One region of the Rahnella variigena genome, then DNA from elsewhere that is predicted to be linked to it. Evidence: predicted binding sites of a transcription regulator. Region 1 holds the regulator's gene; each other region holds the start of a gene.
The links. The regulator CRP, encoded in region 1, controls carbon source genes, mostly activating them, when cyclic AMP is high. The targets are predictions, from matches to a motif close to ATGTGANNNNNNTCACAT.
Positions count from the first base shown of each region.

Region 2: CKQ54_RS14265 (arabinose ABC transporter substrate-binding protein) is a predicted target of CRP. The motif match lies at 3,925-3,942, and genes of this name have one in related genera.
Region 3: CKQ54_RS03640 (PTS sugar transporter subunit IIC) is a predicted target of CRP. The motif match lies at 4,739-4,756, and genes of this name have one in related genera.
Region 4: cdd (cytidine deaminase) is a predicted target of CRP. The motif match lies at 4,568-4,585, and genes of this name have one in related genera.

Region 1 is NZ_NSDJ01000001.1:354,934-362,333, forward strand. It holds gene CKQ54_RS01790 (YheU family protein) at 1-111, shown strand, start outside; gene CKQ54_RS01795 (phosphoribulokinase) at 255-1,124, shown strand; gene CKQ54_RS01800 (amidohydrolase) at 1,130-2,314, opposite strand; gene CKQ54_RS01805 (MFS transporter) at 2,330-3,520, opposite strand; gene CKQ54_RS01810 (LysR substrate-binding domain-containing protein) at 3,714-4,625, shown strand; gene CKQ54_RS01815 (OsmC family protein) at 4,627-5,034, opposite strand; gene crp (cAMP-activated global transcriptional regulator CRP) at 5,398-6,030, shown strand; gene CKQ54_RS01825 (YccS/YhfK family putative transporter) at 6,092-7,400, shown strand, end outside.
Region 2 is NZ_NSDJ01000001.1:3,064,677-3,072,076, forward strand. It holds gene CKQ54_RS14250 (ABC transporter ATP-binding protein) at 1-259, opposite strand, end outside; gene araA (L-arabinose isomerase) at 554-2,059, opposite strand; gene CKQ54_RS14260 (ribulokinase) at 2,111-3,790, opposite strand; gene CKQ54_RS14265 (arabinose ABC transporter substrate-binding protein) at 4,207-5,193, shown strand; gene araG (L-arabinose ABC transporter ATP-binding protein AraG) at 5,440-7,023, shown strand; gene araH (L-arabinose ABC transporter permease AraH) at 7,042-7,400, shown strand, end outside.
Region 3 is NZ_NSDJ01000001.1:784,967-792,366, forward strand. It holds gene CKQ54_RS03625 (AsmA family protein) at 1-266, opposite strand, end outside; gene CKQ54_RS03630 (nucleobase:cation symporter-2 family protein) at 421-1,812, opposite strand; gene gltS (sodium/glutamate symporter) at 2,053-3,264, shown strand; gene CKQ54_RS03640 (PTS sugar transporter subunit IIC) at 3,320-4,639, opposite strand; gene recG (ATP-dependent DNA helicase RecG) at 4,871-6,952, opposite strand; gene trmH (tRNA (guanosine(18)-2'-O)-methyltransferase TrmH) at 6,949-7,400, opposite strand, start outside.
Region 4 is NZ_NSDJ01000001.1:3,760,035-3,767,434, forward strand. It holds gene CKQ54_RS17320 (lipoprotein) at 1-272, shown strand, start outside; gene artP (arginine ABC transporter ATP-binding protein ArtP) at 483-1,211, shown strand; gene artJ (arginine ABC transporter substrate-binding protein) at 1,259-1,990, shown strand; gene artQ (arginine ABC transporter permease ArtQ) at 2,003-2,719, shown strand; gene artM (arginine ABC transporter permease ArtM) at 2,719-3,387, shown strand; gene CKQ54_RS17345 (arginine ABC transporter substrate-binding protein) at 3,613-4,347, shown strand; gene cdd (cytidine deaminase) at 4,646-5,530, shown strand; gene CKQ54_RS17355 (NAD-dependent malic enzyme) at 5,689-7,386, shown strand.

The DNA of each region.
Region 1 (7,400 bases):
CTGAAAAGTGGCGAGATCGTGCTGGTCTGGTCAGAACTGCATGAAACGCTGAACATTATGCCGCGCGGTCAGTTCCGCGCCGGACAGGAAGAAAACCCGCAAGACTGGTAAACACGATCATAAAATGGATTTGGACAGCCTGTCCCTCTGCGAATAATTATGGTAACAATGGGATTAATTATGCGCTTTGTTTCCGCCTGCCCTGAATGACCTGAAGGGCAATATGGCGTGACGTTTAAGGAGTAAGCCCGACTATGTCAGCAAAACATCCTGTTATAGCAGTTACCGGCTCCAGCGGAGCAGGCACCACCACCACCAGCCTGGCATTTCGTAAAATATTTCAGCAGCTTGGCCTGCGTGCCGCTGAGCTGGAAGGCGACAGCTTTCACCATTTCACCCGCCCTGAAATGGATGCGGCAATCCGCAAAGCCCGTGACCTCGGACGTCACATCAGCTATTTCGGACCGGAAGCCAACGACTTTGGTCTGCTGGAAAAAAGTTTTATCGAATACGGTAAAACCGGTACCGGTCGTTCGCGCAAGTATCTGCATACTTATGACGAAGCGGTTCCCTACAATCAGGTGCCGGGCACCTTTACGCCGTGGCAGGCGCTGCCGGAACCGACTGACATTTTGTTCTACGAAGGCCTGCACGGCGGCGTTGTCGCAGACAAAATTGACGTTGCCGCGCAGGTTGATTTACTGGTCGGCGTGGTGCCCATCGTTAACCTTGAATGGATTCAGAAACTGGTGCGCGATACCGGCGAGCGCGGACATTCCCGCGAAGCAGTGATGGATTCTGTAGTGCGTTCGATGGATGACTACATCAGTTACATTACGCCGCAGTTCTCGCGCACGCACATCAACTTCCAGCGCGTACCGACAATCGATACTTCCAACCCTTTTGCCGCTAAAGCCATTCCTTCACTGGATGAAAGCTTTGTGGTGATCCACTTCCAGGGGCTGGATGACATTGATTTCCCGTATCTGCTGGCGATGTTGCAGGGTTCGTTTATCTCGCACATCAAAACGCTGGTGGTGCCGGGTGGAAAAATGGGGCTGGCGATGGAACTGATTATGGCGCCGCTGGTGCAGCGCCTGATGGAAGGGAAAAAGATCGAGTAACGGACTCAGGCGTCGTTCATCAGCAACTGAAGGATAAACCCGACATGCAGCGCGACGCCAGTCTGTAACGCCTCTTCATCGAGACGAAAACGCGGATTATGTACGCCGTAAGTCGCGCCAATTTTTTCATTCCCGCTGCCAATAAACAGAAAACACCCCGGCACTTTTTGCTGGTAGGAAGAGAAATCCTCTCCGCCAAACAGCGGCTGAGTAACTTCGCGCAGCGCCTGCGGTCCCAGCGTTTTTTCAATCACCTGACGCGCTATCGCACAGGCCTCAGGATGGTTGTGACCGTTCACATAGCCGCGTGTCCAGCGCAGTTCGTATGTTGCGCCATGCGCTGCAGTAATTCCGGAAATGATCTGCTCCATCACCTGCGGCACCTGTTCGCGCACGTTGCTGTGATGCGTCCGCAGCGTTCCGGCGAGCTTCACCCGCTCCGGGATCACGTTATAACTTTCGCCCGTCTGGAAGGTTGCGATAGTCAGCACCGGCACCTGAAGCGGATCAATACGGCGCGCCACAACGTTTTGCAGTGCGGTGACGACTTCCGCGCCGATCACCACCGGATCGATACACAAATGCGGCATAGAACCGTGGCCGCCTTTGCCGGTAATGGTGATGTCGAAATTATCCGTTGAGGCACAGAATACCCCCTCTTTCAGCCCCACTTCACCGGTCGGAGAATTAGGCATCACGTGAAGGCCGAAGATTTTCTCAACGCCATCCAGCACGCCTAAATCCACCAGTTCCTGCGCCCCGCCCGGTGGCACTTCTTCAGCATGCTGGAAGATAAACCGCACAGAACCATGCAACTCAGACTGACATTGAGTCAGCACTTTTGCCGCACCCAGCAACATTGCGGTGTGAGCATCATGACCACAGGCGTGCATCACGCCGGGGACCGTTGAGCAGAAAGGTTCATCGTTCTCTTCCTGAATCGGCAGGGCATCAATATCCGCCCGCAGCGCATATACCGGCCCCGGATGCGCCCCTTTCAGATCGGCAATCACGCTGTTGGGCGTCAGATGTGTCAGGGTCAGACCGCCGAAACTTTCCAGCTGCTGAGTAATGTATGCCGCCGTTTTATGCTCCTGAAAAGAGAGTTCAGGATGGGCATGAATATGTCTGCGCCAGCGCAGGACGTCCGCTTTGACTTCAGCCAGCATTGCTTCGAAATTAAAAGTCACCACTCTTCTCCTCAGTTAAGCCACATCGCGCATTGGCGCACGAGGTTTTATTGCCAGCGGCAGGATAGCCAGACCGGCCACCACCATCGCCAGCGCCAGAAATACAAACGTAGAAAGGTAACCGTGGCTGGCGGTGATGAGATATCCCATCGCAATCGGCGCCACAAATCCGCCGAGAGTCCCGCCGGTATTAATGATCCCCATCGCCGCGCCCATGACGTCAGAAGGCAGGCGTTTCATCGGCAGCGTAAAGACGGTCACAAAGGACGCCATCAGGAAAACGTAGCCGAGGAACAGGAACAACCCGGCCGTAACCGCCGATGCCGACGTAAACACCAGCCAGATACACAACGCACTGAGCAGTGCGCAGCAGAAAATCACTTTCGGCTCTTTGCCCTGCATATAGCGTCCGACCAGCCAGCCGGTTGCCAGTGAAGAAATCCAGATACCCAGCCCGCCGGTCGCGACCACCATGCCTGACACGTCGAGTGACATACCGCGCTGCTGGACGAGATATTTTGGCAACCACGCCATCAGGCCGTAAGACGGAATGTTGATGCAGAAAATTGAGACAAACAGCAGCAGGACAATCGGGTTTTTCAGCAACTCCCGATAACCAGTTTTCGCGCCGGTACGGGCTTGTGCTTCCGGCGGATTGGGCACAAAAATCACAATCGCTACGGCGATGGCAAAAGCCAGCAATCCGAGAATGGAGAACGATCCGCGCCAGCCAAGATGATCCAGGCTGTAAACCGCAATCAGCGGTCCGGCAGTCATCGCCAGTCCGGCGGAAGACAGCAAAATCGACTGCGCAAAGGTTCGCTTCTCAACTGCGAAATTAGACACTACCGCTTTGGCGCAGGACGCAGGATAGCCGGAATGGCCGACGCCGGAGAGAAACCGGAACGTGACCAGTAATCCCAGGCTGAGGCCCAGCGTTCCGAAACACAGCGCGAAGCCGCCCAGCAAGAACAGCGACATACCGAGCACTTTTTTGTAGCCGAACCGGTCATTCAGCCAGCCCGCGGGGATCTGAAACAGCGAATAGGCCAGGAAGAAAATACCGGTGATATACCCCAGCTGTTCAGGTTGCAGATTAAATTCGCGCTCGATGGGCAGCAGCGCAAAACCCATCACTGTTTTATCGATATACACCACGGCATAACCGACAAATAGCAGGAAGATCATCAGGGAACGACTTTTCATAGCGGATATCCCTTTTTGTTATCACCACGTCAGATTTTCTCACTGCCGGATGAATCGTAAAATGCGACATGCATCACGTAATCAACTGAATAACAACATATTATTTTTCGCGATCCTGACGCTATCAGCTTTACAGCGTGACCATAAGATGCAATTTTTGGGCGGGTGATGCTTTTTACTGATAGGGATCGTGATGCGCTATTTGCCGAAATTACAGCAACTGAAGGTTTTCCAGCAGGTTATCCGCAGCGGCAGTATTCGCGGCGCGGCGCGGGCGTTGAATCAGTCACAACCGGCGGTCAGCAGAACATTGCGTGAACTGGAACAAACGCTCGATACGCAGCTGATCGTGCGTGGCAATCAGGGGATGACGCTGACCGAAACGGGGCGGGCATTTGCACAGCGTATGCAATTTATCCTCGAAGAGCTTGAGCGCGCCGCCGATGAAATTCGCCAGATCGAACAATATTCGCAGGGCTCCGTCGCCATTGGATTTTCATCGCTGCTGGCGCTGACGGTTTTTCCCGGACTGGCAGGAGAATTTAAGACGCAGTTTCCGCAGTCCAAACTGCTGATCAAAGAAGGGCAACTTTCCACGTTATTACCTGCACTGCGCGAAGGGAAACTGGATTTCGCGGTCGGTACCGCCGGGCCGGGATTTCCGCTGGAAGATCTGGTACGTGAGCCACTGTTCAGCGCACCTTTCTGCGTTATCGCCCGGCGTGGACATCCGCTGGCGGGCGCCACGACCTTCGAAGAATTACAAGATGCGCGCTGGCTGTTGCCCGAAACGGATATGGGGTATTACCAGCAAATCAGGTTATCGATGGGAGGATTTCATCAGCCGGCAGCGGAAATGCCGGTGCATACAGATTCGGTGGTGTGCGGGCTAAATATGGTGTTGCAGTCTGATTATCTGACCATTGTGGCGCGGGCGATGAAAGCGCCGTTCGGGCTGGAAGACAGGCTGAGTATGCTCAATATCGATACCCTGCCGCAGGCAGAATACTGTGTGCTTTACTCGCAAAAATCGCCGCTGACGTTTGCCGCGCGGCGATTTTTGGATTTATTGCGCAGCCAGTGCCACGCGTATGACTGGTCGTAACTTATTCGACGCTGATCACTTCAAAGCTGTGCGTGATGGTCGCCGCTTTGCCGAGCATCAGGGACACCGAGCAATACTTTTCCGCAGACAGGCTGACGGCACGTTCAACAATCTTATCGGTGAGATCTTTACCGGTGACGATAAAATGCAGATTGATGTGCGTGAACAGGCGCGGCGCTTCTTCGCGGCGTTGTGAGGTCAGCTTGACTTCACAATCACGCACGTCGTTACGGCCTTTTTGCAAAATAGACACCACATCAATCGCGCTGCAACCGCCTGCGGACATCAGCAGCATTTCCATCGGGCTGGGTGCTTTATCGCCCGCATTACCATCCATAGAAATCTGGTGGCCTGACGCTGACTCGCCTAAAAACGTCAGCCCTTCTACCCATTTTACGCGTGCGTGCATGAACTATTCTCCCGGTGAATAAACTCGTCGAATTCCGCTCCCAGAGTACCCTTTCACCTAAAATCTGGCAACGTAACCCGATCGCCATCATGCTGAAGCGAGACAACAGAAGACAGCATTGCAAACCTGTGCTACAAACAAAGCCGAAACATACTTTCCAGTGAATTGCGGTGACGGTTTTCGCGGTTTAAGAACAGAACCCACGGTGATAACGGCAATAATCAGGCTGTTTCACTCCGACACCCGCTTGCAGCATTTCTGGGGAGTTATATGCTGAAAGGGCGCTTTTGATTTTGAAGTGCCATACAGGGAACTCTGAGCCCTGTGATTTTGGGCAGCGATAACAACAGAGGATAATAGCAAATGGTTCTCGGCAAGCCACAAACAGACCCGACTCTCGAATGGTTCCTGTCTCACTGTCATATACATAAGTATCCTTCTAAAAGTACGCTGATTCACCAGGGTGAAAAAGCCGAAACGCTTTACTACATCGTGAAAGGGTCAGTTGCTGTCCTTATCAAGGATGAAGAAGGCAAAGAAATGATACTGTCCTACCTTAACCAAGGTGACTTCATCGGCGAGCTGGGACTCTTCGAAGAAGGTCAGGAACGTAGTGCGTGGGTTCGTGCAAAAACTGCCTGTGAAGTGGCTGAAATTTCTTATAAAAAATTCCGCCAGCTGATTCAGGTTAACCCGGATATTCTGATGCGTCTTTCCGCGCAGATGGCAAACCGTCTGCAAGTGACGTCAGAGAAAGTCGGCAACCTGGCCTTCCTCGACGTAACAGGGCGTATCGCTCAAACTCTGCTTAATCTGGCTAAACAGCCTGATGCGATGACCCATCCGGACGGGATGCAAATCAAGATCACCCGTCAGGAAATCGGCCAAATCGTCGGTTGTTCACGTGAAACAGTCGGACGTATTCTCAAAATGCTGGAAGATCAAAGTCTGATCTCGGCACACGGTAAAACGATTGTCGTTTACGGCACACGTTAATCCCTTAAAAATCGGCGCGGCAGAACACTGTCGCGCCTTTTTTATGGGCTAAGCTTTATCCATGACGCTATGGCGAAGACTGTTTTACCATCCGGAAGTTAACTACGCGCTGCGCCAGACGCTGGTGTTGTGCCTGCCCGTTGGTATCTGCTGGTTGTTCGGCAATCTGCAAATGGGGCTGCTGTTCTCTCTTTGTCCTGCCTGCTGCAACGTCGCGGGCCTGGATACTCCGCATAAACGCTTTTTCAAACGCCTGATAATTGGCGGAACGCTCTTTGCCATGAGCAGCATTCTGCTGCAAGTGATGCTGGAAAGCTGGCACATTCCCCTGCCACTCATCATGTTGTCGCTGGCATTACTGCTTGGCGTAACCGGCGAAATCAGCCCGTTGCATGCGCGGCTGTTGCCCGGCGCGCTGGTGGCGACCATCTTTACACTGAGTATGGTCGGCGTTCGCCCGATATGGCAGGCGCCGGTGCTTTTCGCCGCCGGTACGGCCTGGTACGGATTATTTAACTGGGCGTGGTTTCGCATATCGGAAGAACAGCCGATGCGCGAAACGCTCAGCCAGCTCTATCTGCAACTCGCGGATTACTTCGAAGCTAAATACAGCCTGCTGACGCAACACACCGATCCTGAAACCGCGTTACCCCCGTTGCTGACGCGCCAGCAGCAGGTCATCGACCTGATTGCCCTGCTCTATCAGCAACTGCACATGCTGCCGCAACACGGCCATCATCATCACCATAAAAGACTGTTTCAGCGTTTTCAGGTCGCGCTTGATTTGCAGGAGCACATCACGGTGAGCCTGCATCAGCCGGAAGAAGTGCAGAAGCTGGTGGAAGAAAGCCACGCCGAAGCGGTTATCCGCCGTAATGCGCAGGTGATTTCCGCCCGTCTGCGGGTCATCGCCGACGACATTCTTTATCACCGTTTATCCGAACGGTTTACGATGGCCAACGAGCTGGCCGCGCTGGAGAAAATCGCCGCGCGCAATCCTGAGAATCCGGTCGGCCAGTTTTGCTACTACCACTTCAGCCGCATTGCACGCCTGCTGCGGACACAGCGCCCGTTGTACAAACGTGACCTGATGAACACTCAGCCGCGTTTACCCTTCTGGCCGGCGCTGAAAAGCTATCTTTCCTTCAAATCTGTCGCCCTGCGCAATGCCGCCCGTCTGGGGATCATTCTGGCGATTGGCAGCAGCCTGGGGCTGTTCTTTAATCTGCCCAAGCCCTACTGGATTTTGCTGACCATCATGCTGGTGAGTCAGAACGGTTATAACGCCACGCGCGTGCGGATCCAGCACCGTGCGCTGGGCACGCTGGCCGGATTGCTGATTGCCGCCGGTTTGCTGAAGCTGGAATTAC
Region 2 (7,400 bases), 2.7 Mb from region 1:
CGCTGGCGACGATTTCGCCATCAAAACTGATTTGCCCCGACGCGGGATGGAGTAGCCCCGCCAGCATTTTCAGCAGCGTGCTTTTCCCGCAGCCCGAAGGGCCAAGCAGGGCGAGGATCGTACCTTCCGGCACGGATAAATTGACATGATTGAGTACCGGGTTGCTCCCAAAGTAATGGGACACCTGATGAATAGCGATGGCAGGGGGAGAAGACATGCGCGCAGGCGCATTCCCGCCGGTATGAGCTGGAATGATCATGGTTGGTACTATCCTCTTTGGGATTTATTTGTGGGGGTGAGCGTAAAGGGGGAATGTGACGGGGAAATGACAGTTTCTGTTCGTTCTTGTCGAGGATGCGTAAGAATTGTGAAGACTGGCTGGGGCGACTCCCTCCCCTGCGAAGGGGAGGGTTGGGGTGGGGTATTAACGAAAAATCAAAGAGTTGAAGTTTGCTTTTACAGAGTGTTTGGCTTTAAAACCCCCTCCCGGCCTCCCCCTTCGCAGGGGGAGGAGCAAAGAAAAAAGGCTCTTTGAAGTGGAGGAGCAAGCAAATCAACGACTGCAAAGTTTGTAATACACCTCATTCCACCGGATCTGATTCTTAAAGTCCGGCAGCGTCGTCTCGTTATCAATCACCAGCAATTCAATATTGCTCAGCTCCGCATATAACCGCAGCGCATCAATATCCAGTGCCTGTGAGAACACGGTATGGTGCGCGCCGCCGCCAAGGATCCAGGCTTCTGCCGCTGTCGCCAGTGAAGGCTGGGCTTTCCAGATAGCCCGGGCGACGGGCAGTTTTGGCAACGGATGCGGTTGCTCGACGGTATCCACCAGATTGACCAGCAGACGGAAACGGTCGCCCATGTCGATGACGCTGGCGTTAACCGCAGGGCCTGCCGGCGTGGAGAAGATCAGACGCGCCGGATCCGCTTTGCCACCTATGCCGAGATATTGCGCATCGAGTAACGGTTTTTCTTCTTTAGCAATCGACGGGCACACTTCCAGCATGTGTGAACCGACTACCAGGTCATTACCCGGCTTGAAGTGGTAGGTGTAATCTTCCATGAACGACGTGCCACCTTTCAGGCCGCTGGCCATCACTTTCATGATGCGCAGCAGTGCCGCAGTTTTCCAGTCGCCTTCGCCGCCAAAGCCGTAGCCTTTTTGCATCAGACGCTGTACCGCCAGCCCCGGCAACTGTTTCATGCCGTGCAGATCTTCAAAGTTGGTGGTGAATGCGCCGAATTTACCGTGCTCCAGGAAATGCGTCATCCCCAGTTCGATTTTCGCCGCATCCAGCAGGTTTTCACGACGTTCGCCGTTAAGTTTAACCGCATCGGTCAGGCGATAAGTGGCTTCGTATTCTTCCACCAGCGTGTCGATATCGCCTTTGCTGACTTCGTTGATGACGCTGACCAAATCGCCAATGCCGTAAGCATTGATGCTGTAGCCGAACTGGATTTGTGCGGCCACTTTGTCACCTTCTGTCACGGCAACTTCACGCATGTTGTCGCCAAAGCGCGCCACTTTCAGATGCTGACTTTCGTTTTTCGCGGCAGCGACGCGCATCCATTGGGCGATTCGGCGATGTGATTCGCCATCCTGCCAGTGACCCGCGACCACAGTGTGTTGCTGACGCATACGGGCACCAATGAAGCCAAACTCGCGGCCGCCGTGTGCGGTCTGGTTCAGGTTCATGAAGTCCATGTCCATGGTGTCCCACGGAATTTCAGCGTTGAACTGTGTATGGAACTGCAACAGTGGCTTATGCAGAATGCTTAAGCCCGCGATCCACATTTTGGCCGGAGAGAAGGTGTGCAGCCAGGTGATGATCCCCACGCAGGCATTGTCGTAGTTGGCGTCGCGGCACAGCGCCGTGATTTCATCCGGCGTGGTGACCAGCGGTTTAAGCACCAGTTTAACCGGCAAACCGGCTTCGCTGTTCAGGCTACTGACCACCTTCTCGGCGTTCTCTTTTACCTGACGCAATGCTTCCGGTCCGTACAGATGCTGACTGCCAATGGCGAACCACACTTCGAGATGTTTAAACGCGTCCATTTATTACTCCTGAATATCGTAGGTGTGAAATAGCAATTTATGAGACAGACATTAATGTGCCGGTTTCGCTGCAAACAGCGGTTCAGTGGTGGCACACCATTGCTGATAACGTTCATACAGGCGCTGATATTGTTCGACGCGCTGTGGATCCGGCAGCAGCGTACGTTCTATGCTGCAGGCCATTTTTTCCTGTGCGGCCGGAACGTCGCTGAATTCCCCGGCGGCGACGGCAGCAAAAATTGCCGCACCCAGCGCGCAACACTGATCGGAGGCGACGATTTGCAGCGGACGGTTCATCGCGTCGGCGCAAACCTGCATGATGACCGGTGATTTACGTGCGATACCGCCGAGCGTGAGGACGTTCTCCACCGGAATATCCTGCTGTTCGAAACATTCCATGATGGCGCGTGCGCCAAAGGCGGTGGCAGCGATAAAGCCCCCGAACAGTTCCGGCGCTTGCGTGCCCAGATTGATATCGGTGATGACGCCTTTCAGACGCTGATTGGCAAACGGCGTACGGCGACCGTTGAACCAGTCGAGCACCAGCGGCAGATGATCGAGTTTCGGACTGGCCGCCCACGCTGCGGTGAGATCGGACAGCAGATTTTTTTGCAGGCTGGTCAGTTGCGGTGCCATTTCAGGATGCACTTTGGCGGCCTGAATCAGCGGCCAGCTCAGCAGACGGCTAAACCAGGCATACATATCACCGAAAGCGGATTGTCCGGCTTCCATCCCAATCATGTCCGGCACCACGCTGCCTTCGACCTGACCGCAGATCCCGGCAATCGCGCGGTCGTTTACACGCTCTTTGTCGGCGATCAGAATGTCGCAGGTGGAAGTCCCGATCACTTTCACCAGCGTATAAGGCTGTGCGCCCGCGCCGACTGCGCCCATATGGCAGTCGAATGCACCGCCGGAAAGCACCACGGAAGCAGGCAGACCAAGGCGTTCTGCCCATTCAGAGGTCAGCGTACCAACTGCCTGTTCAGCGGTAACGGTGTCAGTAAACAGCGGATACGGCAGGTTTTCGACCAGCAAAGGATCGAGAGCAGCGAAGAAATCTTTTGGCGGCAAACCGCCCCATGACGGATGCCAGAGCATTTTGTGTCCGGCGCTGCAACGGCCACGCACCACTTTGTCCGGCGCGGTGGTACCGGAAAGCAGGGCAGGCACCCAGTCGCACAGTTCAACCCAGGAAGCCGCGGCTGTTTTAACGGCAGCGTCCGCGCGGGAAACATGCAGGATTTTTGCCCAGAACCATTCAGAGGAGTAAACGCCGCCGATATAGCTGGAATAGTCGGGGAACTCACCGCTGCGGCACAGGCGGTTAATTTCTTCGGCTTCTTCTATTGCCGTGTGATCTTTCCATAACACGAACATGGCGTTCGGGTTTTCGGCGAACTCAGGCGTCAGCGCCAGAATGTTGCCTTCATTATCTACAGGAGCAGGCGTGGAACCGGTGGAATCCACACCGATCCCTACCACGCGCGCCGCCCGTTCACTGCCCAGACGTTGCACGACGTTTTTGATTGCCTGCTCCATCGCTTCTATATAGTCGAGCGGATGGTGGCGGAACTGGTTTATTGCCGCGTCACAGTAACGGCCTTCAGTCCAGCGCGGATAATAAACCACGTCAGTTTCCATCTCCGCACCGGTCTGACAATCCACAGCCAGTGCCCGGACAGAATCGCTGCCAAAATCAAGACCAAGAGCAATCGCACCTTGCGTCATTCTTTCTCACTCCTTCAGGTTTGCCGTAGTCATTACGGCGGCGAATCGAATTGCTCTAACAGTAGGAGGATGCAAAAAAGTGAGTGAGGAGGCGTTAGCTGGAAGTATGCACAAATCTGCTCCCAATGATGTTTCTGTGAGGTTGGTCAAATGTTAGCGTTTGGCTAAAATCGCTATATCTATGTACAAACCTGCTGTTTTCCCGCCGTGTGATAGCGCTCTACATTCCGCTGCAAAATTACCGCTAAAACTTAACCCGTCTTACAAGAGAGTGTGACGTAAATCCGCTACATACCGGACTTCGCCGCACTTTCACTTTGTTTCTTTACGCTACTGATAACGTTTTCATGATTGCGGCAAACCAACAGATATGAGACTGCGATTGTGAAAAACAACAATAAAAGTCGGAGAACATCATGCATAAATTCACTAAGGCATTAGCGGCGGTAGGGTTAGCAGCCGTTATGTCACATTCAGCTATGGCAGCCGAAAATCCAAAGCTGGGTTTCCTGGTTAAACAGCCCGAAGAGCCGTGGTTCCAGACTGAATGGCGCTTTGCAGATAAAGCCGGTAAGGATCTGAACTTTGAGGTCATCAAAATTGCTGTGCCAGACGGTGAAAAAACGCTGAATGCCATCGACAGTCTGGCGGCAAACGGTGCGAAAGGTTTTGTTATCTGTACGCCGGATCCGCGTCTGGGGCCTGCCATCATGGCGAAAGCGCGCAGCTATGACATGAAAGTTATCCAGGTGGATGACCAGTTCGTGAATGCCAAAGGCAAGCCAATGGAAGAGGTGCCATTAGTGATGATGGCCGCCACCAAAATCGGCGAACGTCAGGGACAGGAACTGTATAAAGAAATGCAAAAACGTGGCTGGAAAGTCGCAGATACCGGCGTGATGGCGATTACCGCTGATGAGCTGGACACTGCACGCCGCCGTACTTCCGGTTCAATGGACGCGCTGAAAGCTGCCGGTTTTCCGGAAAAACAAATCTATAAAGTTCCGACCAAATCCAACGATATTCCTGGCGCACTGGATGCCGGTAACTCCCTGTTAGTCCAACATCCTGAAGTGAAGAACTGGCTGATCATCGGTATGAACGACAACACCGTTCTCGGCGGTGTGCGTGCAACAGAAGGTCAGGGATTCAAAGCCGCTAATGTGATCGGTATCGGTATCAACGGTGTGGACGCCGTGAATGAGCTGTCAAAAAGCGCGCAAACCGGCTTCTACGGTTCCCTGTTACCTAGCCCGGATATCCACGGTTATAAAAGTATCCAGATGCTGAACGAATGGGTCACCAAAGGCGTTGAACCACCGAAATTCACCGAAGTCACTGATGTTGTCCTGATCACCCGCGACAACTTCAAAGAAGAACTGAAGAAGAAAGGCTTAATGTAATTTCCTCGTCATCCTTCGGGCTGCAGATGCGTTGGCTGCGTTCGCTCACCCCGGTCACTTACTTATGTAAGCTCCCGGGGATTCACGAACTTGCCGCCTTCCTGCAACCCGAATGATTTAGAGGAATAGCGAGTTAAACGAGCATTAGATAACGCTGCTGCAGAGTGGACGACAGGAAGTTTTACGAACTGTTTTCTGCTGTGCAGTGGCGTGCATTCAACTTTACTTAATTTCCAGGTAGCCCCTATGACTCAGCAATCTTCAAACAAGACGCCTTTGCTGACACCGTCACTGACGGAGTTTGATGCGGCCACGCCGTATCTGGAATTCCATGACATTGGCAAAACTTTTCCAGGTGTGAAAGCGCTGGACGGGATTTCTTTCAATTGTTATGCCGGGCAGATCCATGCGCTGATGGGCGAAAACGGCGCGGGTAAATCGACGCTTCTGAAAATCCTCAGCGGCAACTATCAGCCTTCACAGGGCAATATTCATATCAGAGGGCAGCAGGTCGCTTTCAATAACACCACCGATGCGCTCGATGCCGGTGTGGCGATCATTTATCAGGAATTGCATCTGGTGCCGGAAATGACGGTGGCAGAGAACATTTATCTCGGACAGTTGCCCAGCAAACACGGTTTTGTGAACCGCAAATTGCTGCGCTATGAAACCAAAATTCAGCTCGAACACCTCGGGCTGGATATCGATCCCGATACCCCGCTGAAATATCTCTCCATCGGCCAGTGGCAGATGGTGGAAATCGCTAAAGCGCTGGCGCGTAACGCCAAAATCATTGCTTTCGATGAGCCGACCAGTTCACTTTCAGCACGTGAAATCGAACAATTATTCCGTGTCATCCGTGAGTTGCGGGCAGAAGGGCGTGTGATTTTGTATGTCTCACACCGTATGGAAGAGATTTTTGCATTAAGTGACGCTGTCACCGTTTTCAAAGACGGCCGCTATGTGCGTACCTTTGACGACATGACACAGGTGGATAACAGCAAGCTGGTGCAGGCGATGGTCGGCCGTAATCTGGACGACATTTACGGCTACGCGCCGCGTCCGCACGGCGAAATACGTTTGCAGCTGGATCAGGTCAAAGCACCGGGCGTGAAAACGCCGATCTGCCTGAGCGTGCGTCAGGGAGAAATCGTCGGCCTGTTCGGGCTGGTAGGCGCCGGTCGCAGTGAGCTGATGAAGGGGTTATTCGGCGGCACGCGCGTCACCGGCGGCACACTGCGGCTCGATGGCAAAGTGATGAACATCCGCAAACCGGCAGACGCGATCCGCCAGGGCATCATGCTGTGTCCTGAAGACCGCAAAGCCGACGGCATCATTCCTGTTCACTCGGTACGTGACAACATCAACATCAGCGCCCGCCGGAAAACGGTGAAAGCGGGTTGCCTGATCAACAACGCCTGGGAAGCGAAAAATGCGCGCAAGCACATCGAGGCGCTGAATATCAAAACGCCGAGCGATCAGCAGCTGATCATGAACCTTTCCGGCGGTAATCAGCAAAAAGCCATTTTGGGGCGCTGGTTGTCGGAAGACATGAAAGTCATTTTGCTCGACGAACCGACGCGCGGGATTGACGTCGGCGCCAAGCATGAAATTTACAACGTGATTTATTCACTGGCGAAACAAGGCATTGCGGTGCTGTTTGCGTCCAGTGATTTACCGGAAGTGCTGGGTCTGGCGGACAGAATTGTGGTGATGCGCGAAGGCGCTGTCTCCGGCGAACTGTCCCACGATGAAGCCACCGAAGAAAAAGCGCTGGGGCTCGCCATGTTGCGGACACTAGACCTTGATTCTGCCCCTGACGCTGCCTGACTGAGGAGCAAAAATATTATGTCGAGTATGACAACCAATTCAGCCAAACCGGATCAACCTTCAGCTGCATCGCGCAGCGGACAAGGCCTGATGCGTATCTGGGACAGCTACGGCATGTTAGTGGTGTTCGCCGTACTGTTTCTCGCCTGTTCGATTTTCGTGCCGAACTTCAGTTCTTTCATCAACATGAAAGGGCTGGGACTGGCTATTTCGATGTCCGGCATGGTGGCCTGCGGGATGCTGTTCTGTCTGGCTTCCGGTGACTTTGACTTGTCCGTCGCCTCCGTCATCGCCTGTGCGGGCGTGACAACCGCGGTGGTCATCAACATGACTGAAAGCCTGTGGATTGGCGTCGCTGCCGGTTTACTGCTTGGGAT
Region 3 (7,400 bases), 430 kb from region 1:
AAGCTTAAATCCAGATCGACTTCGCCAGCGTTCAGGATTTCCGGCTGATTCTTTTGCCCGAAGACGACATTGTTTAACGTCACACGACCCGGAGACGACCAGTTGTGGTCGATTTTCTCTACGGAGACGCGGTACTCGCTGTTATCGCTGATCCAGCGGCTGACCCAGCCAGCCGCCCAGCGGGTTTGTAATAGGACGTACACCAGCACGATCGCCAGCACCAGAAGTAAGGCGAACGTCAGCAAAATTTTACCGATAAATCTCATCGTCTGGAGCCCTGTAACGGGAAAGCGGAAAAAAGATTCTTTGTTTATGCCGCAAACAGCGACTTTTCTCAACAGGTTAGCAGAATGGAGACAATAAAAAGCGGCAGGGGTTCCAGACCCGCTGCCGCTGTTACACACGGATTACATCCCGTGATTACTTTTCGTGAGGGAAGACCAGATTCAGAACAATCGCAGTAATACCACCGGCAGCAATTCCCGAAGACAGAAGGGTTTTCAGCCAGTCGGGTGCGAATTGCAGGATCAGCGGTTGCTGGGAAACACCCATACCGACGGCCAGTGAAAGCGCCATGATCATGATTGCGCGGCGGTTAAGGCGCTCCCGGGAAACAATACGCACGCCGGAAGCCGCGATCGTACCGAACATCACGATGGTTGCGCCGCCCAGAACCGGTTCAGGAATATGTTGCACAAAACCCGCTACGGCAGGGAACAGCCCAAGGATGATCAGCATCAGAGCGACAACAAAACCGACATAGCGGCTTGCAACTCCGGTCAGCTGAATCACGCCGTTGTTTTGCCCGAAACATGAATTCGGGAAAGTGTTAAATACCGCAGACAGCATTGAGTTCAGGCCGTTTGCCAGAACACCGCCTTTGATGCGCTTCATATAGAGCGGGCCGCTGACCGGCTGCTCCGAAACGTCTGAGGTCGCGGTAATATCACCGATAGTTTCCAGCGACGTGACCATGAAAATCAGCATCAGCGGGATCAGCAGATTCCAGTCGAAGCCCAGACCGTAATACAGCGGCGTCGGTAAGGTTATCCAGTTTGTCTGTGTGGCTGGCGCGACGGAGGGCAACATCCCCATCATCCAGGCCGCCAGATAACCCACGGCCATGGCGATCACCAGAGATGCCACGCGCAGATAAGGGTTGCGCTGACGGTTCAGCAGAACAATCACCACCAGCACCACGGCAGCCAGCAACAGATTTTTCGGCGCGCCGAAAGTGTGATCACTCATGGCGGAGTAACCGCCGCCAATAGACGTCAGTCCGACCTGAATCAGTGACAGCCCGATAATCATCACCACGATGCCGGAAACCAGCGGCGTAATGATGCGGCGTGCGAGATGCAGGAAACGGGAAAGAATGATTTCAGTACAGGAAGCCAGCATCAGGGTGCCGAACAGCGCCGCCATCATGGTCGGGACATCGGCACCGCCATTTTTCAGCGCCATTCCGCCCATGATAAGCGGTGCCACAAAGTTAAAGCTGGTACCCTGAATGGAGAGTAAACCTGAACCGACAGGCCCCCAGGTTTTAATCTGCAAAATGGAAGCGAGGCCAGAGGCGAACAGCGACATGCTGATGATGTGCTGTGTGTCCTGCGCGGGTAAACCCAGGGCCTGGCAAATCAGCAATGCCGGTGTGATTACCGCAACAAACATCGCCAGCAAATGCTGACAGGCGGCAAATAACGTCTGAGGAAGTGGCGGACGATCTTCGAGGCGGTAAATCAGTTCACTTTTTTGCTGGCGTGAGAGGTCAGATGGCTGTGTTTCTTGTTCTGCGGTTTGCGAACTCATGTTGTGGCATTCCAATAAGCGGCAAAGCGGGCATTTTTATTGAAATTACCGACAAAAGCAATCGTTTGCTATCGGCAATTTTTGATGGGGAGTTTGGGTTAAGGGGAGATTTACGATCTGTTTTTCTTGCTTATCGCAGCTTTAATGACTTCTAATTCAGCCTCTGGGGAAATGATACTTAAATGAGATGTTTATAACTCAATAATATTTTTGGATATTTTTTTAAAATGGAGTTTTTCAATGATTCAACTCGACACCTACGGCACGCTCGTTGCCGCCACGTTGGTACTCCTTTTAGGACGAAAATGCGTCCAGTCGGTCAAATTTCTAAAGAAATACACTATTCCTGAGCCCGTTGCCGGCGGGTTACTGGTCGCTTTGCTGTTGCTGATTGCCAATCAGATGTTCGGATTGGAAATCGGCTTTGATATGTCCCTGAAAGAGCCCCTGATGCTGGCGTTCTTTGCGACAATTGGTTTGAATGCCAATCTTTCCAGCTTGCGTGCAGGCGGCAAATCTTTATTTCTTCTGGTCTTTGTCGTGATCGGCCTGTTACTGATGCAAAACGCCATCGGTATCGGGATGGCGAAAATGCTGGGGCTTGATCCGCTGATGGGGCTGCTGGCCGGTTCGATTACACTTTCTGGCGGTCACGGAACAGGTGCGGCGTGGAGCAAGCTGTTTATCGAACGTTATGGCTTTGAAAACGCGACGGAAGTTGCAATGGCCTGCGCGACCTTCGGCCTGGTGTTAGGTGGAATTATCGGCGGTCCCGTGGCGCGTTATCTGGTCAGCCATTCTTCAACACCAAACGGCACACCGGAAGATGCCGCCGATCCCAGCGCATTTGAAAAACCGACCATCGGGCGAATGATCACCCCGCTGGTGATGGTGGAAACGATCGCGCTGATCGCGATATGTCTGATGGCTGGAACTTACTTTGCCAGCCTGCTTCAGGGGTCTGCCTTCGAAATTCCGACATTTGTCTGTGTTCTGTTCGTGGGTGTGATCCTGAGCAACGTCATGGCGTGGCTCGGTTTTTATCGTGTTTTCGACCGGGCCGTTTCAGTACTGGGTAATGTCAGCCTGTCATTGTTCCTGGCGATGGCACTGATGAGTCTGAAACTGTGGGAAATGGCGTCACTGGCTTTGCCGATGATGGCAATCCTCATCGTACAGACCATCGCGATGGCGCTTTACGCGATTTTCGTAACGTATCGCGTAATGGGCAAAAACTATGATGCCGCGGTACTGGCTGCCGGACATTGTGGCTTCGGGTTGGGTGCAACGCCGACGGCGATTGCAAATATGCAGGCGATCACCAACCAGTTTGGTCCTTCGCATCTGGCCTTCCTGGTTGTGCCGATGGTCGGTGCATTCTTCATTGATATTGCGAATGCGATCGTCATTAAACTGTATCTGATGCTGCCAATATTCCCGGCTTTCAGTTAAAAAAACAGGCACAGAAGTTTCGCTTCTGTGCCTGCCTTTCCTTCTGATTTATCGCTTACTGTGCTGCCTTTTCCGTAAACACCTCTTCCGCTTCAGCGGCTTTCTCCTGCGCCATCAGCTGTTTTTCATAAACCTTGAAAAACGGATAGTAAATCACCATCGAAAGCGCCATCAGCATGACGACCAGAATCGACACTTTGAAATCCCAGCCCATTGCCCAGGCTGCGCCAATCGGCGCCGGAGATGTCCAGGGAACCAGTGAAATCATATGCGGCAGAAGATCGGTTTTAACCGCAGTGTAGGCAATGACGGCATTCACCATCGGTGCCAGAAGGAAGGGGATGAAAAATACCGGGTTCATAACAATTGGCGTGCCGAAGATCACCGGCTCATTGATGTTAAAGCAGCTGGGAACCAGACTGAGTTTGCCCATTGTGCGCAGATGCGCCGACTTGCTGCGACAAAACAGCAACACCAGCCCGATGGTTGCGCCGGAGCCGCCGATAACGATCAGGAAATTCCAGAAAGCCTCAGTCATGATGTGCGTCATCGGTAAACCTGCGGCGAGATCTGTCTGATTCAGGCCAAGGTTGGTTAACCAGAAAGCCTGCAACATGCCGGAAACGATGGCTGAACCGTGAATGCCGGCAAACCACAGCAGGTGGCAAATCAGCACGGCGAGAAGTACCGCGGGCAGTGAGTCAGCGGCGGAAATCAGCGGTTCGAACAGCGCCATAATCGCCTGTGGTAACAGCATGTCAAACCCTGACTGCACCAGCAAACTCAAAGGGAAAAGCGTCACCACTACCGCAATAATCGGGATCAGCAAATCGAATGAATGCTTAATGTTTGAAGGAACCTGTTCAGGTAAGCGTATGCCGATATTGTATTTTTTCAGCAGCCGCGTCAGCTCAGTCACATAAATCGCCACCAGAATGGCGGTAAATATGCCCACGCCACCCAGCGCGACGGTCGACATTTTCTCATCAACCTGCGGCGCAGCAACCAGCAGAAAAGACATCAGCGCCAGCATCGCCGTCATAAACGGGTCAAGTTTGTAACTTCTTGCCAGATTGTAGGCAATCGATGCCGCGATGTAGATCGACATAATCCCCATCGTCATATTGAACGGCGTCAAAATTTGTACTTCATATTTAGCCGAAAGCGCCAGCCAGCCCCTGGCGAAACCCCACGAAGATTCAGGCGAGAATGGCGGGTGGACAAAAACCAGTAAAAATGAGCCGACAATCATAAACGGCATTGCTGAAATGAAGCCGTCACGTACTGCCATGACGTGCCGTTGTGAGGAAAGCCGGGCAGCAAAAGGGCTGATCTTTAGTTCTATAAAGTTAAAGAGTGACTGGCTGATGCTCATAATAATATTGGCCTTATGTTGAAGAGTTCAGACACGGTTGCCTTAATTATCATCAGTGTAGTGGCGGGGTGTGAAACCGGTTACCGACTTTGCCCCACTCTGTGAAGGTCATCAAATAACCAACGAAGAAAGCGGTTCAGCTGCGGTTACATTAAAATTTGCATGAATGTGAAGGCGCAAAAACATCATTTTTAATAATGTTTCGACGATAAGAGAGAGTGGAGAAGGGGATCAGGCGTTGGTGTATCTGACTCTTTCCGGCAGCCAGCGTTCTATCAATGCTTTGGCGTGATCCGGGAACTGCTGTTGCAGATAGCGCGCTATACGTTGTACGTCGGGGATCATTGCCTGGTCGCGTAACAGGTCCGCGACTTTAAACTCTGCACTGCCGGTCTGGCGTGTACCCAGTAATTCGCCCGGTCCGCGGATCTCTAAATCCTGCTGGGCAATGACAAAACCATCGTTACTGTCACGCAGTACCTGCAAACGTTTCTGCGCAGTTTTGCTCAGCGGCGTTTTGTAGAGCAGAACACAGTGAGAAGCCACGGCGCCGCGCCCGACGCGTCCGCGCAGCTGGTGTAACTGCGCCAGCCCTAAACGCTCCGGGTTTTCGATAATCATCAGGCTGGCGTTTGGCACGTCAACGCCAACTTCAATAACGGTCGTCGCCACCAGAAGTTGCACTTCGCCTTGTTTAAACGCCTGCATGACGGCCTGTTTTTCCTGCGCTTTCATGCGGCCATGCACCAGGCCGATATTGAGCGCTGGCAGGGCCTCTTTTAGTCCTTCCCAGGTGGCTTCGGCTGCCTGAGCCTCGAGCATTTCTGATTCTTCGATCAGCGTACATACCCAATAAGCCTGACGATTTTCCTGCTCGCAGGCACTTTTGACGCGGCTGATAATATCACTGCGGCGGGTATCGGGGATCGCGACGGTTGTCACCGGCGTACGGCCTGGCGGCAGTTCGTCGATCACTGACGTATCAAGATCCGCATAGGCAGTCATGGCCAGAGTTCGCGGGATAGGCGTCGCCGTCATGATCAGCTGATGTGGATGGAACCCTTGTTGCAGGCCTTTCTCCCACAGCGCCAGACGCTGGTGTACACCAAACCGGTGCTGTTCATCAATGATGACCAGAGAAAGTGACGAGAACAAAACCTGCTCCTGGAAGATGGCATGCGTGCCCACCACCATTGAAACCTGACCGCTGGCAATCGCGTCTTGCTGCGCCTGCCGGGCTTTACCTTTTTGTTTTCCTGCCAGCCAGCCGACCTGAATTCCCAGCGGTTCAAACCACTGACGGAAATTATTGGCATGTTGTTCGGCCAGCAATTCTGTCGGTGCCATTAATCCGACCTGTTGCCCCTGAGCGATAGCGCAGAGTGCTGCGAGAGCGGCCACCAGCGTCTTGCCTGAACCCACATCGCCCTGAACCAGACGCATCATCGGGTAGCTTTTCGCTAAATCCTGCTCGATTTCAGCCACCACGCGCTGCTGCGCACCTGTCGGGCTGAAAGGAAGAGAAGCGAGGAACTGCTTTTTCAGGCGATCGTCATGGTGCAACGGCAGTGCTTTATAACTTTGTGTACCGGCGCGAACGGCCAGCATACTGAGATTATGCGCTACCAGTTCTTCCATAATCAGGCGTCGCTGAGCAGGATGATGACCTTTCTCAAGATCGGCGAGCTGGATGTCTGGCGGCGGGCGATGCAGTAAATGCAGCGCCTGAGGAAGCGGGATCAGCGAACGGCTTAATTCTTCCGGCAATAATTCGGCGATAGGTACGGTATCGAGTAATTCTAAAGCCTGATCGGTCAGCTTACGCAATGTTGCCTGGCGAATACCTTCCGTTGTCGGATAAACCGGCGTGAGCGATTCCTGCAAAACCACTTCACTGTTTTCACCCTGAATGCGGTATTCCGGATGGATAACTTCTGCGCCGATGGTGCCGCGTTTAATTTCGCCATACGCGGTGACACGACGGCCTGCGGCCAGACTGTTTTTCATCGCGGCGTTAAAATTGAAGAACCGCAACGTCACCATGCCGGTGCCATCGCTTATCTGACAGGTCAGCATTCTGCGGCGGCCAAAACTGATATCACTGCGCAGCACTTCGCCTTCTATGGTCGCGAAAATGCCAGGCTGTAAATCATTGATGGTGTAAAGGCGGGTGCGATCTTCATAACGCAAAGGCAGGTGAAGCAGTAAATCCTGAATAGTTTCAAGGCCGAGTTTAGCGAGTTTATCTGCCTGACTGGCTCCGACGCCGGAAAGCGACGTCAGCGGGATGGCGTCGAGCAGGCGGCCTTTCATCTTTTTTTAACCGTCATTTGCATCGCAGACCACCATTCGTCATCGGCAACAATCTGGCCGTGATCGTCAATGAAAGGGCGTGGAAGTTTCTTGCGCTTCGCCACATTCGACAGCACCGGATAGCCACCTTCAAACAGCAATCGCTGCTGCTCTTTCTCGCTCAGCAGGCTGGTTTCGCGGCGATACAGACCGGCGTTTTCCCGCTGGCGCTGTGCTTCGTACAGGATAAGTGCTGAGGCGACAGATACGTTCAGAGATTGCACCATCCCGATCATCGGAATGATGATATCGCTGTCCGCGAGAGCTAAAGCTTCTGGAGTGATACCCGTTTTTTCTTGTCCGAGCAAGATACAGGTCGGACGGGTGTAATCAATGGCACGGAAATCGACAGCTTTTTCAGAAAGATTCGTAGCGAGTATTTGCATACCCTTCGCCTTCATTTTAGCGA
Region 4 (7,400 bases), 3.4 Mb from region 1:
CAGTCGACGGCGATATCTTCTCCAGCCTGTTTGATGGCCCGACGTCCGCTTCCGTGGACAGCGCCTCAACTATTCCAAACACTGACGCCCGCAACATTCCTCTGCGCGTGACCTTCACACATGAGAAGGACAAAGGCGCATCCACCAGCTGGAAAGATGAAGTGTTAATGGTACGCGAAGGCAAATGCTGGACCGTCGATGATGTCCGCTACATGGCGAATCTTGATTTTGCTTCCAGCGGAACATTACGCCAGGTTTTAGAACATCAGTAATCGCTCTGCTTTCTAAAAATACCTCGTGAAAAAGGTTGGTCAGTGATGAATAACGTCATTGACCAACACCCCCGTCACAGATAGTTAACAATATGTTGTGCTAGACTTTAGCCTTCCTGCGGCAACACATAATTTTTAAGCCGCGATCGTTGCATAACTATGCTGTGGAAGTTACCATCTGCGGCATCAATGGCTATTCACTATTTGCGCATGAGTATTCAACTTAATAGCATCAACTGCTTCTACGGCGTGCATCAGGCGCTTTTTGACATTCAGCTTAACTGCCCCGCCGGTGAGACTTTGGTTTTACTCGGACCCAGTGGCGCAGGTAAAAGCTCCCTGTTACGTGTTCTGAACCTGCTGGAAATGCCGCGTTCAGGGACGTTGCAAATCGCCGGTAATACCTTCGATTTCACCCGTAAACCGGACGAGAAAGCCGTTCGCGAACTGCGTCAGAATGTCGGAATGGTCTTCCAGCAATACAATCTGTGGCCGCACCGCACCGTGCTCGACAACTTACTGGAAGCCCCGATGCGTGTTCTGGGTCTGACCAAAGATGTCGCGATGCAACGCGCCGGGAAATTGCTGACCCGTCTGCGTCTGACCGATTACGCGGATCGTTTTCCGCTGCACCTTTCCGGTGGCCAGCAACAGCGTGTGGCGATTGCCCGTGCGCTGATGATGGAGCCTCAGGTTCTGCTGTTTGATGAACCGACGGCGGCGCTGGATCCGGAAATCACCGCTCAGATCGTCAGCATCATCCGCGAACTGGCCGGTACCGGCATTACCCAGGTTATCGTGACCCATGAGGTTGAAGTGGCGCGTAAAACCGCCAGCCGCGTGGTGTACATGGAAAATGGCCGCATCGTCGAACAGGGTGATGCCTCCATTTTCGCCCAGCCGCAAACCAAAGAGTTTGCCAGCTATCTTTCCCATTAACTGTATTTTCACCAATACATTGATTGATGTTTTCTACGGAGTTAGCGATGAAAAAATTAGTAATTGCCGCGGTTCTGGCTACCGTCAGTTTGTCAGCCAGCGCGGCTGATACCATCCGTTTTGCGATGGAAGCGTCTTATCCTCCGTTTGAGTTTGTAGACTCCAGCAATCAGATCCAGGGCTTTGATGTCGATCTGGCGAACGCTATGTGTAAAGAGATGCAGGCAACCTGTACTTTTACCAACCAGGCCTTCGACAGTCTGATCCCAAGCCTGAAATTCCGCCGTTTTGACGCGGTGATTTCCGGTATGGACATCACGCCTGAACGTGAAAAACAAGTGTCCTTCACCAATGCTTACTACGACAACTCCGCTATTTTCATCGCGCATTCTGGTCAGTTCGCTGACGTTGCAGCGCTGAAAGGCAAACGTGTCGGTATGCAAAACGGCACCACCCATCAGAAATTCCTGATGGATAAGCATCCTGAAATCACTGCCGTGCCTTACGACAGCTATCAGAATGCCGTGCTGGATCTGAAAAATGGTCGTCTGGACGCGGTATTCGGTGACACCGCCGTGGTGAACGAATGGCTGAAGCAGAACAAAAACCTGGCCGCTGTCGGTGACAAAATCACTGACCCGACATACTTCGGTACCGGCCTGGGTGTTGCAGTTCGTCAGAACAATACTGAATTGCTGACTAAACTGAATGATGCTCTGGCAAAAGTGAAAGCAGACGGCACTTACAAAACGCTGTATTCAAAATGGTTCCAGCAATAAGTTTGCCTATCAATGACTGAATTCCAACCTTTAGCAAGCGCCGCCGGGATGACCGTCGGCCTTGCCGTTTGTGCGCTGATCCTCGGCCTGGTGCTGGCGATGATCTTCGCTGTCTGGGAATCCGCGCCGTGGAAGCCGCTTAGCTGGCTGGGCACCGCGTGGGTCACCGTGCTGCGCGGCCTGCCGGAAATCCTGGTGGTGCTGTTCATCTATTTCGGTTCTTCTCAGCTGCTGATGGTGCTGGCCGATGGCTTTAGCATCAATCTTGGTCTGTTCGCGATCCCGATCAAGCTGCCGATTGAGAATTTCGAAGTCAGCCCGTTCGTCTGTGGCGTGATCGCCCTTTCCCTGCTGTATTCGGCTTATGCATCGCAGACTTTACGTGGCGCACTGAAAGCCGTACCGCAAGGTCAGTGGGAATCCGGTCAGGTGCTGGGCATGAAAAAATCAGCGATCTTCTTTCGCCTGATCATGCCGCAAATGTGGCGTCATGCATTGCCGGGGCTGAGCAATCAGTGGCTGGTGCTGCTGAAAGATACCGCGCTGGTGTCGCTTATCAGCGTAAATGACCTGATGCTGCAAACCAAAAGCATCGCGACCCGTACTCAGGAGCCCTTTACCTGGTATGTGATTGCGGCCTGCATTTATCTGCTTGTCACCCTGTTCAGCCAGTTCGTGATTAAACGCATCGAACTGCGTACCACCCGCTTTGAACGGAGTGCTTCCTGATGTGGGAATATTTACCTGAAGTCCTCAAGGGATTGCACACCAGCCTGACGCTGACCGTGGCGGCGCTGATTGTGGCGCTGCTGCTGGCGATGATTTTCACCGTGATTCTGACGCTGAAAGTGCCGGTCGCCAGCCAGATTGTGAAAGGTTACATCACGCTGTTTACCGGCACGCCGTTGCTGGTGCAGATCTTCCTGATTTACTACGGTCCGGGTCAGTTTCCGTCGATTCGTGAAATTCCGTGGTTATGGGAAGTACTGTCGCAACCGTGGCTATGCGCGATGTTTGCTCTGGCGCTGAACAGCGCGGCATATACCACGCAGCTGTTTACCGGTGCGGTACGCGCCATTCCTTCCGGTCAGTGGCAATCTTGTGACGCGCTGGGTATGTCGAAGCCGCAGACCCTGCGCATCCTGCTGCCATACGCGTTTAAACGTGCGTTGTCGTCGTATTCCAACGAAGTGGTGCTGGTGTTTAAAAGTACCTCGCTGGCCTACACCATCACGCTGATGGATGTTATGGGTCACAGCCAGCTGATGTATGGCCGCACGTATGACGTGATGGTCTTCGGTGCCGCCGGTCTGGTGTATCTGTGCGTCAACGGTTTACTGACCCTGATGATGCGTCTGATTGAACGCCGTGCGCTGGCATTTGAACGCCGCAACTGATTAAGCAGAAAATACCTGAAGGGACGAGAAATCGTCCCTTTTTTTGTGCCTGTAAAACCGGCTCCATGCCAATTAATAATTTTTTAATCAAATTTATTGCATACAAATTCATTTAATGGCACTTTAATTAACGGTCTCACTTCCTGCCAGTTACCCGATTATATTAATAAAATCAGTAAACTGTACCGTGAAGGGAATGTCATTTTTTGAACAGGAATGTATTGCATGAAAAAGCTGATCCTCGCTGCCCTTTTGTCTGCCACTGCTTTTGCTGCCACTGCTGCAGATACTATTCGTTTCGGTACTTCTGCCACGTATCCGCCGTTTGAATCCATCGGTGCTGATAATCAGATTATTGGTTTTGATATCGATCTGGCGAACGCGCTGTGTAAGCAAATGCAGGAAACCTGCACCTTTACCAATCAGCCGTTTGATGGTCTGATCCCGGCGCTTAAATTCCGTCGTTTCGATGTGATCATTTCCGGCATGGACATTACCGAAGAGCGCAGCAAGCAAGTCACCTTTACCCAGCCTTACTACGCCAATACTGCGATGATCATCGGACCTAAAGGCAAGTTCGCGTCCATCGCTGACCTGAAAGGCAAACGCGTCGGACTGGAAAATGGCACCACACACCAGAAATACCTGATGGAAAAACACCCTGAAATCACCACCGTCGGGTATGACAGCTATCAGAATGCGATTCTGGATCTGAAAAGTGGTCGCCTGGACGGTCTGTTAGGCGATACCGCCGTGCTAAATGGCTGGCTGAAATCCAACCCGAATCTCGGTGAAGTGGGTGAACTGATTAAAGATCCGCAATACTTTGGTACCGGCGTCGGCATGGCGGTGCGTCCTGATGATAAGGAACTGCTGGCGAAACTGAACACGGCGCTCGAAGGCATCAAAGCCAACGGCGAATTCCAGAAGATCAATGACAAGTGGTTCCCGTCCCACTGATCCCCCGTCATCCTTCGAGCTGACGCTACGTTGGCCGCGTTCCAATTTGCTCCCGGCAGATTGGTCACTCACCCCGGTCACATACTGATGTATGTGACCGGGGGTCACTCAGTTACCGCCTGGATTCATCTCGAATGATTTTGGGGAAAGGACTAAAAAGGCGGCTGTTCTGCGTAACATCTCTCAAAAATGTAATCCGCCAGAACTTATTACATCGAAAAAGTGATATCCATCACACTACATTCATGGAATGACTTTTAAACTGTTCAACCGTAATCACTGTCGAGATCGAATGTTTATGCACGCACGTTTTCATACCGCCTTTGCGGCACTCCCTGAAAATTTATCCTCCGCGCTTGAGCCATTTCTGCGACATGACGACTTTCCGGCAATGTTCTCTGCGGCAGATGTTGCAGAGATAAAACAAGCGACAGGATTGAATGACGATGCGCTGGCCTTTGCTTTGCTGCCGCTGGCCGCAGCCTGTTCCGTCACGCCAATTTCTCATTTCCACGTCGGTGCCATTGCCCGCGGTATTTCCGGCAATCTGTATTTCGGTGCCAATATGGAATTCGCCAGTGCACCAATGCAGCAAACAGTTCACGCCGAGCAATCTGCAGTCACGCATGCCTGGCTGCGGGGCGAAACCCGTCTGGCTTCCATCACCGTGAACTACACGCCTTGTGGTCACTGCCGTCAGTTTATGAATGAACTGACCAGCGGAACGGCGCTGAATATTCATCTGCCGGACAGAGACGTCGCCACGCTGGGCGATTATCTGCCGCATTCATTCGGACCGAAGGATCTGGATATCACCACCCTGCTGATGGATAAAGTCGATCACGGTTTCAAAACCGATACGACTGATGCGCTGGCGCTGCTGGCGCTGGATGCCTGTAACCAGAGTCATGCGCCTTACAGCAAATCGCACAGTGGTGTGGCACTGGAAACATCCAACGGCAAACAGTTTGCTGGTCGTTACGCAGAAAACGCTGCGTTTAACCCAAGCCTGCCTCCGTTACAGGCCGCATTAATCTTGCTGAATATGTCAGGAGAAGATTGCCTGAACGTTCGTCGCGCGGTGCTGGTTGAGCAAAAAGAGGCGCTGATCACCCAAAACGATGCCACACGCGCCACCTTAAACGCGCTGGGCTGTCAGGATGTGAGCACGCTGACCTGCTGATAGTGTGAGCGGGTTAACACTAAAGACTCCAATTCCGGAGTCTTTAGTTACATAACATTGTCATTACATTTGTCATTTGAAATCCTTATTTCCTCTCTGTTACCCTCACCGCTCCGAAATATAAAAAACAACATTCTGAACACCGGAAGAGTAAAACGATGGAACTTGAATACGAAAGTAAACGTCCCCTGTACATCCCTCACGCTGGCCCGATCCTGTTAGAATTCCCGTTACTGAATAAAGGCAGTGCGTTCACCGAAGAAGAACGCAGCAATTTCAACCTCCACGGGTTGCTCCCGGAAGCGGTTGAAACTATCGAGGAACAAGCCGACCGTGCTTACCGCCAGTTTCAGAATTTCAAAACCGACATCGATAAGCATATCTATCTGAGAAACATTCAGGACACCAACGAAACGCTGTTCTACCGCCTTCTCGACAGCCATCTCAGCGAAATGATGCCGGTGATTTATACCCCGACCGTCGGCGAAGCCTGCGAACACTTTTCTGATATTTACCGCCGCGCACGTGGCCTGTTTATCTCATATCCGAACCGCGCCCACATTGATGACATGCTGCAAAACGCCACCAAACAACATGTAAAAGTCGTGGTGGTAACTGACGGTGAACGCATTCTCGGCCTGGGCGACCAGGGCATCGGCGGGATGGGCATTCCGATTGGTAAACTGTCTCTTTACACCGCGTGTGGCGGCATCAGCCCGGCGTATACCCTGCCGGTCGTGCTCGATGCGGGGACAAACAATCCGCAACTGCTCAATGACCCGCTGTATATGGGCTGGCGTCATCCGCGCATCACCGGTGAAGAGTATGAAGCCTTCGTCGATCAGTTCATTCAGGCAGTAAAAATCCGCTGGCCGAACGTGCTGTTGCAGTTTGAAGATTTCGCGCAGAAGAACGCCATGCCGCTCCTCGAACGTTATCGCGATGAGCTGTGCTGCTTTAACGATGATATTCAGGGCACAGCTTCCGTGGCGCTGGGCAGCCTGATTGCCGCCAGCAAAGCCGCCGGTGGCAAACTGAGTGATCAGACTGTCGCTTTCCTGGGTGCGGGTTCCGCCGGTTGTGGTATCGCCGAGCAAATCGTTGCGCAGATGAAATCAGAAGGTCTGAGCGAAGAAGAAGCCCGTGCGAAAGTCTTCATGGTGGATCGTTTTGGTTTGCTGACCGACAAACTGCCAAACCTGCTGGATTTCCAGAGCAAACTGGTGCAGAAAAGCAGCGCACTGGCAAGCTGGGGTATGGCGAATGACAGCATTTCGTTGCTGGATGTGGTGCGTAACGCCAGGCCGACTGTGCTTATCGGCGTATCCGGCCAGCCGGGTCTGTTCACCGAAGAAATCATCCGCGAAATGCATAAACACTGTGCGCGTCCGGTGGTAATGCCGCTGAGCAACCCGACATCACGCGTAGAAGCCACGCCTGCCGATATCCTGAACTGGACCGACGGCGCGGCGCTGGTGGCCACCGGCAGCCCGTTTGCACCGGTAAGCCATAAAGGCACGCTTTACCCTATTGCCCAGTGCAATAACTCCTTTATCTTCCCGGGCATCGGTCTGGGGGTCATTGCTTCAGGCGCCACCCGCGTCACTGACGGTATGCTGATGGCTGCAAGCCGTACACTGGCAGAGTGTTCTCCGCTGGCGACCGAAGGTAAAGGCTCCCTGCTGCCGGACGTCGACGATATTCAGGGCGTGTCTAAATGCATCGCGCTTGAAGTCGGCAAAGCCGCACAGTTGCAGGGCGTGGCGATGGTGACGTCGGAAGATTCGCTGTCGAAAGCGATCGAGCACAACTTCTGGGCACCGCAATACCGCAGCTATAAACGCACCTCTTTCTGATAGCATTTGCGTCA